Regions from separate parts of the Paenibacillus sp. FSL K6-2859 genome, predicted to be linked through region 1. Evidence: predicted binding sites of a transcription regulator. Region 1 holds the regulator's gene; each other region holds the start of a gene.
The links. The regulator Rex, encoded in region 1, represses fermentation and respiration genes when NADH is low (regulators of the CRP and FNR family bind a similar motif). The targets are predictions, from matches to a motif close to TTGTGAAATATTTCACAA.
Positions count from the first base shown of each region.

Region 2: the regulator Rex is predicted to act here: its motif matches at 1,665-1,682, upstream of MHB64_RS30315 (cytochrome ubiquinol oxidase subunit I).
Region 3: the regulator Rex is predicted to act here: its motif matches at 2,182-2,199, upstream of nadA (quinolinate synthase NadA).

Region 1 is NZ_JBBOYU010000001.1:4,712,827-4,716,114, reverse strand. It holds gene dinG (ATP-dependent DNA helicase DinG) at 1-1,571, shown strand, start outside; gene MHB64_RS21075 (redox-sensing transcriptional repressor Rex) at 1,703-2,356, shown strand; gene MHB64_RS21070 (amidohydrolase) at 2,343-3,288, shown strand, end outside.
Region 2 is NZ_JBBOYU010000001.1:6,807,890-6,811,177, reverse strand. It holds gene MHB64_RS30330 (S1C family serine protease) at 1-629, shown strand, start outside; gene MHB64_RS30325 (cold-shock protein) at 1,049-1,249, shown strand; gene MHB64_RS30320 (cold-shock protein) at 1,342-1,572, shown strand; gene MHB64_RS30315 (cytochrome ubiquinol oxidase subunit I) at 1,796-3,190, shown strand; gene cydB (cytochrome d ubiquinol oxidase subunit II) at 3,187-3,288, shown strand, end outside.
Region 3 is NZ_JBBOYU010000001.1:74,026-77,313, reverse strand. It holds gene nadB (L-aspartate oxidase) at 1-1,133, opposite strand, end outside; gene nadA (quinolinate synthase NadA) at 1,173-2,111, opposite strand; gene ftsH (ATP-dependent zinc metalloprotease FtsH) at 2,371-3,288, opposite strand, start outside.

The DNA of each region.
Region 1 (3,288 bases):
GGGCAAAGCATGAAGCTGGTATTGCAGACGTAGTCATTACGAACCACTCTAAGCTTTTCGCAGATGTTAAGGCTGGGCACCAGCTACTTCCGGCTTATGAACATCTTGTAATTGATGAGGCCCATCATCTGGAGGACGTGGCTGGCAAGCATTTAGGCATGCATATGAAGCATTTCACGGTGGCACATACACTATCGCGTCTTTATAAGGATAGTCGAAATGGCCAACTTCCTACGCTTCGCCAAATGCTTCAGTCATCAGGCAGTGAGGAAGCTTCTGAATGGAGCGGAGTGATCGATAGAATCTATCCGGACCTGCTTACCATAAAAGAAACCTGGGATCTGCTTAGTGATAAACTATTCAGCCTCTTGCCGGAACGCAGCGATGCAGCAGCGGGAGAAGCTGGCCAGTTAGTCATGCGGCTACTTCCTACCCGTAAACCGAAAGATTGGGATGAATTGGTTGCTTTAGAGAATACTATGAATCTGACATTAAGCGAAATTATCCGTAAAGGTGATAAAATGCTTAATGAAATGCGAGATCAAGAAGGTCAATCTTCCTCAGATAGTCTAGTTACCGATATTAGCGGCTTATTTAAGGATTTAGCTTCAATACGTGAGCAAGTACGGTTTTTTATGGGATTAAACGATGAGAATGTAGTATATTGGCTGGAGGCGAATGGAAATTATCGCAGTAAATCGCTACAGCTGTATGCCGTTCCTGTTGATGTCAGTACTCAGCTTAAGGAGCTGTTTTTCGACAAAAAGAAAAGTATCGTGCTAACTTCGGCGACACTCTCTGTTGATAAATCGTTCCAGTTTATGATTGATAATCTCGGACTTAATGAAGCTGCGGAAGAGGGGCGTCTGATGACATCACTCCTGCCTTCTCCTTTTAAGTATCGGGAGCAGGCGCTGTTAGTTATTCCACGGGATTTCCCTAGTGTGAAGGGCAGTGTGGGCGATGCCCGATTTGTTGATACACTCGTACAATCACTAGCAGAAGCAGCGACTACAACACGCGGGCGGATGCTTGTCCTGTTTACTTCTTACAAGATGCTACGCCAGGTTTACGATCCTTTGAAAGAGGCTCTAGCCTCACAAGAGATCACGGTGCTGGGTCAAGGCGTGGAGGGGGGCAGCCGTAGCAAGCTGATCCGCCGTTTTCAGGACAGTGCAGCCTCTGTACTGTTAGGAACAAGCAGTTTTTGGGAGGGTGTTGATATTCCGGGTGAAGCATTAACATGCTTGGCCATCGTGAGGCTCCCGTTTCAACCGCCAAACCATCCCCTAGCGGAAGCGAAGTCTGAGTTATTACAAGCCCAGAAAAAGAATCCGTTCATGAAGTTGTCTGTTCCTCAGGCGGTTATTCGCTTTAAGCAAGGATTTGGAAGGCTGGTGCGGACAGCGCAAGATCGGGGTATTGTTATTGTGTATGACACCAGGGTGATCGAATCTCACTATGGGAAATATTTCCTCTATTCGTTGCCTGGCCCAAAAATGGAGCATATGCTTACGGATCAAATGGTTCCTCGTATAGCGGAGTGGTTGGAAGACGGAGGCGTTTCTTAAAAAGAACGTCATCGATCATATTAATCACTCTACAATGAAGGGCGGTATAAGAATACCGCTCTTCATTGAGACGAGGTACACGAATTAGTATAAGGTTAGTAAAGAATATTACTTACATTAGGAGGTAAATTATGAAATCGGAAAAAATATCAGAAGCCGTTGTTCGCAGACTTCCTGTGTACTTACGTTTCCTAAATGATCTACAGAAACGTGAAATATTAACCGTTTCCTCTCAAGAGCTAGGACAGAAACTTGATTTGAATCCCGCTCAAATTCGCAAAGATTTAGCTTATTTTGGAGATTTCGGCAGAAAAGGTATCGGGTATGACGTAACTTATCTTATTGAGAAAATCCGTCATATTCTGAAGCTGGATCAACAACTGAATGTGGCTTTAGTGGGTGCCGGTAACCTTGGACATGCATTATCTAATTATAATGCTTATTTGAAAGATACTATGAAGATTACCGCTATATTTGATTCCTATGCGCCTAAGGTAGGGCGGAAAATCAACTCACTTACCGTTCAACCGATGGAGGAGCTTGGTCAGACGGTTCGTGAGCAAGGTATTCGAATTGGGATAATTACAGTACCTGATTCAGAAGCGCAGAATGTAGCGGATATTCTCATTGAGTCTGGCATTGAGGCGATTTTAAATTTTGCACCAGTGATTCTAAAAACACCATCGAATATCCGGGTTCATGCTGCTGATTTTACAACAGATTTGCAAAGCCTTGCTTATTATTTGAAGGATGGAAAGGAAGAAAGCAGAAATGAAGAGCAATAAAACGATTATCAAGGGCGGGCGTTTTCTTACTCCGGGAACGGATGAGCCGGTTCTTAGTGGATATATGACTATTGAAGATGATTTGATCACTTACATAGGAAAAGAAGAGCCTTTAATAGAAGACGATGTGCAAGTTGTTGATGGCAGTCGTCTGTTGTTTATGCCAGGTCTGGTAAACACGCATGGCCATGCCGCAATGTCATTGCTTCGTGGTTATGGAGATGACTTAGCGCTTCAGGTGTGGCTTCAGGAGAAGATGTGGCCGATGGAAGAGAAGTTCACCGGAGAAGATGTATACTGGGGAACCTCCTTGTCTGTACTTGAAATGCTGAAAGGTGGCACTACAACCTTCCTGGATATGTATGATCATATGGACCGAGTAGCGGAGGTCGTCGAATTATCAGGTATTCGTTCCGTATTAATGAGAGGCGTAATCGGTCTATGTCCAGAAGAAGTACAAAATCAGAAGCTTGCGGAAGCGGTTTCTTTTGCGCGTAACTGGCATGGTAAGGCTGAAGGTAGAATTACGACAATGATCTCGCCACATGCCCCATATACATGCCCACCAGACTTCTTTGTTAAGTTTGTGCAGGCGGCTCATGATTTGAATTTACCGATGCATACCCATATGTCCGAAACGAAACGCGAAGTGGAGCAGAATGTGGTGGATTACGGACTGCGGCCAGTAGCGCATTTAGAGAAGCTTGGAATGTTCACACGTCCGTCTATAATCGCTCATGGTGTTCATTTGAATGATGAAGAGATCGAGATACTGGCTCGTCATGATGTAGGTGTATCCCATAACCCTGGAAGCAATCTTAAGCTGGCTAGTGGAGTTGCTCGAGTTACGGATCTTCTAAAGGCCGGAGTGAAGGTGTCACTGGGTACAGATGGAGCGGCAAGTAATAATAATTTGGATATGTTTGAAGAAA
Region 2 (3,288 bases), 2.1 Mb from region 1:
CCATCGGAAATCCGTTAGGACTTGGTGACACATTGACTTCAGGTATTGTTAGCTACACTGAACGGAAGGTTCCCGTATCCTTGAATCAGGACGGCGTATATGATTGGGAGCAAGAGGTCATTCAGACCGATGCGGCAATCAATGAAGGCAATAGCGGCGGGGCGCTTGTGGATTTGGATGGTAAGGTGATCGGTATTAACACGATGAAAATCTCCGATACAGGTGTAGAAGGGCTGGGTTTTGCTATTCCAGCTAACCATGTGATAGACACCGCTAATGAACTGGCTGAGAAAGGGCGGATTGCTCGTTCCTACTTAGGCGTATATTCGGTAGATTTAAACAATCCTTACGTTCCTCTCGCAGAGGACCAACGCAAGGAACTGAACCTACCGAACAATGTTAAGGATGGGGTTGTCGTTCTGGATGCTGTTGGACCTGCACAGGAAGCGGGAATACAGTTCAATGATGTGATTACGAAATTTAATGATCAACCTATTACATCTACGCTTTCCCTTCGCAAGTATTTATATAATCAGACGAAGATTGGTGAGGATCTGAAGATTACCTATTACCGAAATGGGAAAGTCAATCAAGCCACAGTTAAACTTCTTGAAAAACCAGAGGAATAATATGCTGGAAGTCGGCATATAATGATATAGCAGTAATGACAAGTAGAGCGGACTACCCCTTCAGTTGAGAAGGTAGAGCTTCCTGAAATAGCGATACTCTGTATCGCTATCGGGGATCTGTTTCTTCTAAATTTTTGATAAATATGGCAGTTATAAGCTGATTTAATGAATTTTGGGCTGACTGGCAACCCTTACATTGGAAGGTAATACTTATTAGGGTAGAAACGGATATATACGGATGCCAGCTTGCCTTTGCTAATCAGGTGTGGTAATATGATATCAATCATACATTTAGTCCCTAATTTTCGCATTGAAAAGGGCTGTTATATTCGGTAATACAACCTTTTTCAATGTGTGAATTTTTTCTTTGTTTGAAGATAAAAAGAACATATTAATTTAAATTTGTGGAGGTAACACACATGCAAACAGGTACAGTTAAATGGTTCAACGCAGAAAAAGGATTCGGTTTTATCGAAGTTGAAGGCGGAAGCGACGTATTCGTTCACTTCAGCGCAATCACTGGCGACGGCTTCAAAACTTTGGACGAAGGCCAACGCGTTGAATTCAACGTTGTTCAAGGCAACCGTGGACCACAAGCCGAAAACGTTGTAAAACTGTAATAATAGAAGAAACCGTCCCAGCTTGTGAAAGTTGGGACGGTCTTTTTATATCTAGTTAGTCACTATTGACTTACAGGATGGGAGGAACGGCAATGAACTACCGGAAGAAACCTTTGGAAGAAATACCGGAAGAAAATACCGCGATTTGGGCGTGTACCAATGATGGATGCAACGGATGGATGAGGGATAATTTCGCATTTGAACATGCGCCTTCTTGCCGTCTATGTGACTCTCCAATGGTTCGCAGCACGAAGATGCTACCACAATTGCTTAATTCGAATGGCGATCTCAAATCGCTGAAGAAGGGTATTTCCATTACCTAACCAATGCCTTTATGAGTCAAGCTTGTTATAGAGCAGTGAACAACTTCAAGACGGTCAAACCGTCTTATTTTTTTTGCTTTTTTTAAGGCAAATTGTGATTTTTGTCACAAATCATTTGAATTTTACCGTTAAAAGCACTCCTTTGTGTGACATATATCACAAAACGACGTCTAAATTTTTGACACAATATAATTAACGAAAAGGGGAGAAGGAAGGGAAAAATATGGATACAGTAATGCTGTCGCGTATACAATTTGCGTCGACGACAATATTCCACTATTTCTTTGTACCGGTATCAATCGGACTAGCGCTCTTGATTGCGATTATGGAGACCATGTACGTTAGAAAAGGCAATGAAGAGTACAAAAGAATGGCGCAGTTCTGGGGAAAGCTGTTTCTCATCAACTTTGCAGTAGGGGTAGTTACAGGGATTTTGCAGGAATTTCAGTTCGGGATGAACTGGTCTGATTATTCACGTTTTGTGGGTGATGTCTTCGGGGCTCCGCTTGCAGTTGAAGCATTGGCAGCCTTTTTTCTGGAGTCTACTTTTATTGGAATCTGGATATTCGGCTGGGACAAAGTGTCCAAGAGAGTGCACCTATTGTCCATCTGGCTGGTAGCATTCGGAACGATGTTATCTGCTTTCTGGATCCTAGCAGCGAACTCTTTTATGCAGCATCCTGTGGGTTTTGCGATTAATAATGGACGTGCAGAAATGAATGATTTCTTCGCGCTGATTACGAACGGACAATTGCTGGTTGAATTCCCGCACACGGTTCTTGCTGCGTATGCAACAGGCGCCTTCCTCGTAACGGGGATTAGTGCGTACAAGATATTGAAGAAACAAGATGTATCTTTTTTTAAGAAATCTTTTCAAATTGCAGCGATCGTAGGGATCATTTCTTCGATTGGTGTAGCAGTGGCAGGTCATGCGCAAGCACAGTATTTGGTTGAAACTCAACCTATGAAGATGGCGGCTTCCGAAGGACTGTGGGGTAAGAGTGGTGACCCGGCACCTTGGACCGTATGGGCAAATATTGATCCTGAGAAGCAAGAAAGTACGGGTGAATTTCAAATTCCGTACATGCTGAGCTTCCTTTCATACAGTAAATTTTCCGGTGAAGTTAAAGGTATGCTTGAGCTGCAGGCTGAGTATGAGCAAACCTATGGCCCCGGTGACTATATTCCACCTGTACGTACGACATTCTGGAGTTTCCGGATCATGGTTCTAGCAGGAACGTTAATGATTGTACTGGGTATGTACGCAATGTATTTAATGTGGCGCAAAAAGATGGACCGTCCTAACACTTGGTTTATGCGGTTTATGTTATGGGGACTATTGCTTCCTCCAATCGCAAATACAGCGGGGTGGGTCATGACCGAATTCGGGCGTCAGCCATGGACGGTATTCGGACTGATGACAACGGAAGACAGTGTGTCACCTAATATTACGAGTGGTCAGGTTCTATTCTCTGTTATTTCTTTTACAGCGATTTACGCCATTCTCGGATTAGTTCTGATTGGTTTGTTTATGAAAGTGATTAAAAAAGGTCCTTATGCGATGGATAACGATCACGGGGATTCGCATGATCCATATAACGAGGAGGGCGCCCAATGATTTCTCTTAATGAATTGTGGTTTGTGCTCATTGCAGTTCTGTTTATAGGGTTCTTCTTCCTGGAGGGTTTCGATTTCGGCGTAGGGATGGAAACACAA
Region 3 (3,288 bases), 4.6 Mb from region 1:
CCTGTGGAAGAAACCTCCCCGCAAGCAAACAAGCGAGGTATCGTACTTTCCCCATTCAGATCGGTCTTAATGCCCCCCATCATATAATGCGCAGCTGGAGCTACTGGAATCCAATCACTTGTAATATCCAGTCCATAGCCCATACATGTCTCATGTATTGTAGGGAAACGATGCTTCACCATTTCCGGGGATTCATGCGTAATATCCAAATAGACAAACGTTGATTTTGTAAGCTCCATTTCACTTACAATAGCCCGAGCTACAATATCTCGTGGAGCTAGCTCAAGTAGCTCATGATAACGCTCCATGAACCGCTCTCCATTAATATTGCGCAATACTGCTCCTTCCCCTCGAACTGCTTCGGAGATTAAGAATCTAGGAGCTCCAGGATAACTTAATGCTGTAGGATGAAATTGAATAAATTCCATATCTCGTATATGAGCGCCGGCACGGTAAGCAATGGCTACCCCGTCGCCTGTAGCTACTTCAGGGTTAGTAGTGTATCTAAATAATTGTCCTGCACCACCAGAGCACAAAATAGTCGCATCCCCTTGCAGGAATAACCGTCCGCCGCCGGGACGCTGCAACAATGCGCCTACACATTCTCCACCTTCAGTGATGAGATCAATGACATAGTGATCATCCCACACCTCAATGTTCTCATGTTCAGCTACCTGTTCAGCCAAAGCACGAACAATCTCGTAACCTGTAGCATCTCCATTAGCATGCAAAATACGACGGTGGCTATGCGCTCCTTCCTGCGTCAAAGCCAGTACCCCATCTTCCTTATCAAAAAGAGTACCTAAACGAATTAGCTCATGAACTCTATCTGGTCCTTCATTAACAAGTGCATCGACAGCTGTGGATGAGCAAAGACCTGCTCCAGCCATTAATGTATCCTGCCGGTGATAAGCAGGGGAATCGTCCTCAGCTATTACAGCTGCGATCCCCCCCTGTGCATAGCGAGTATTACTCTCCATTACTGATTTCTTTGTGATCATAATGACACGCCGATCTTCACTAGCTTTAATAGCCGTGAACAATCCGGCAATCCCTGAACCGATAACAATACAATCTGTTTTTACTTTAGGAATATCCCGAAGATCAAAATCAACCAAATATTGTGGAATCATGACCGCGTTTCACCTGTTTCAACGAAAGAGTAGCGCATACTACCGGACTTGTAGCATGCGCTCTAGGGAAGTTCTGGCTTTGTCGGCGACAGCAGGCGGTACATAGATTTGTGGCTTCATCGTCTCCAGGCATTTCACCAGTTTTTTTAGATTGTTAACTTTCATATTAGGACAAACAAGAAATTTTGTAGCAAAATGGAATTCTTTATCCGGACTATCTTTACGAAGCTGATATCCTGTACCGTCTTCAGTCCCAACAATAAACTGCTTGCGGTCTGATTTCCGGCAATATTCGAGAATGGATGTAGTACTACCCACATAATCACCCATGGCTACTACTTCCGGACGACATTCTGGATGAACTACAAATTCTGCTTCTGGGTATTTCGCTCTCATTTCTACTACATCTTTAACGGTCAACATGTCGTGAGTGTTGCAGTAGCCTTCCCAGATAATCAGTTTTTTACCGGTCTGATCTTGTACATATTGGCCAAGATTCTTATCGGGTACCCAGATAATTTCTTCAGCATCGAGGGATTCGATTACTTTCACGGCATTTGCAGAGGTACAACAGATATCAGTCTCCGCTTTAATCTCTGCAGACGAGTTGATATAAGTAACCACTTTAGCATTTGGATGCTGTGCTTTCAGCTTACGCAAACCGTCTACATTGACCATATCAGCCATTGGACAACCTGCACGTTCATCAGGAATAAGGACGGTTTTATTTGGGGCCAGAATTTTAGCACTCTCCCCCATGAAATGAACACCGCAGAATACAATAACCTCTGCATCTGTCTCCGCAGCCTTCTGAGCGAGTAAGAAAGAGTCGCCCCGGAAATCGGCAACCTCCTGAATTTCATCACGTTGATAATAATGAGCTAAAATAATTGCGTTTCTTTCCTTTTTAAGCTGTTCAAGACGTATCCGAAGTTCTCGATTCTGTTCCTGCTTGCGCTCAAGTGCCAGAGCTTCCACCGATTGTTCTCCCCCTTAAATCTTCGCGGCTTTAAGCCGGCGCGATGTTATCAAATGGCATGAGCCATCATGGTGAAAAAATGAACATACTGATATGAATAGTAAGTAATATTAATCACTAATGTACACAACGTTCCAGTCTCTGTCAATGTAACTGGACAGGCTTTAAGGCTCAAAATCCCTTAAAAATTAAAATAAAAAATCCGGAGAACAGTTACGTTCTCCGGATAAATTTACATCATATGAATCGTGAGACCATTTAGGTAAGGCTAGTGCCGCCACCTTTGTTGTTATCGTCGGAATCATCATTACCCTCAGAATCAGGGTTATTCGGGATATCCTTCGATAGATCAGGGATTGTGGACTGTGCATCCTCAGGTTTGCCTTGAATGCGAACTTTCACATCACCGATATTATCAATGACTGGTTCACCAACTTCAAGTGCAACACCTTCACCATCCTTAGCTTTACCATCTTCGGAAAGGAAGCCTTGTTCAATCAGTTCTTTGATCTGATCAAGCTCAAGTGTTTCCTTCTCAAGTAAGGTATTGGCAATCAAGTGCATTTCTTTAGAGTGTTTGAGCAACAGCTCTTTACAACGCTCGTAGCTCGAAGTAATAAAGTTCTGCATTTCTTGATCAATCTCATAAGCAATGGAATCACTATAATTCTGCTCATGCCCAATATCACGACCCAAGAATACTTGACCTTGAGAAGATCCGAACTGCATAGGTCCAAGCTTATCGCTCATACCGTACTCCATAATCATAGCACGCACGATGCGCGTAGCCTGTTGGAAGTCACTGTATGCACCCGTACCGATCTCGCCAATAAACAATTCTTCGGCAACACGTCCACCAAGTAATCCAGTAACCTTATCCAAAAGCTCCTGCTTCGTAACGATCATCCGATCTTCCTTCGGAAGCATGATAACATATCCGCCTGCACGTCCGCGTGGGATAATAGTAACTTTATGCACCATATCGGCATGCTCTAGGAAGTAACCAGCTATAGTATGACCTGCTTCATGATAAGCCACAATACGTTTCTCGCGGTCACTGATAACACGACTGCGTTTCTCAGTACCTACGATAACACGGTCGATGGCTTCATCGACTTCAATCATGGAAATATCCTTACGGTTACGACGCGCAGCTAGCAACGCCGCCTCATTTAG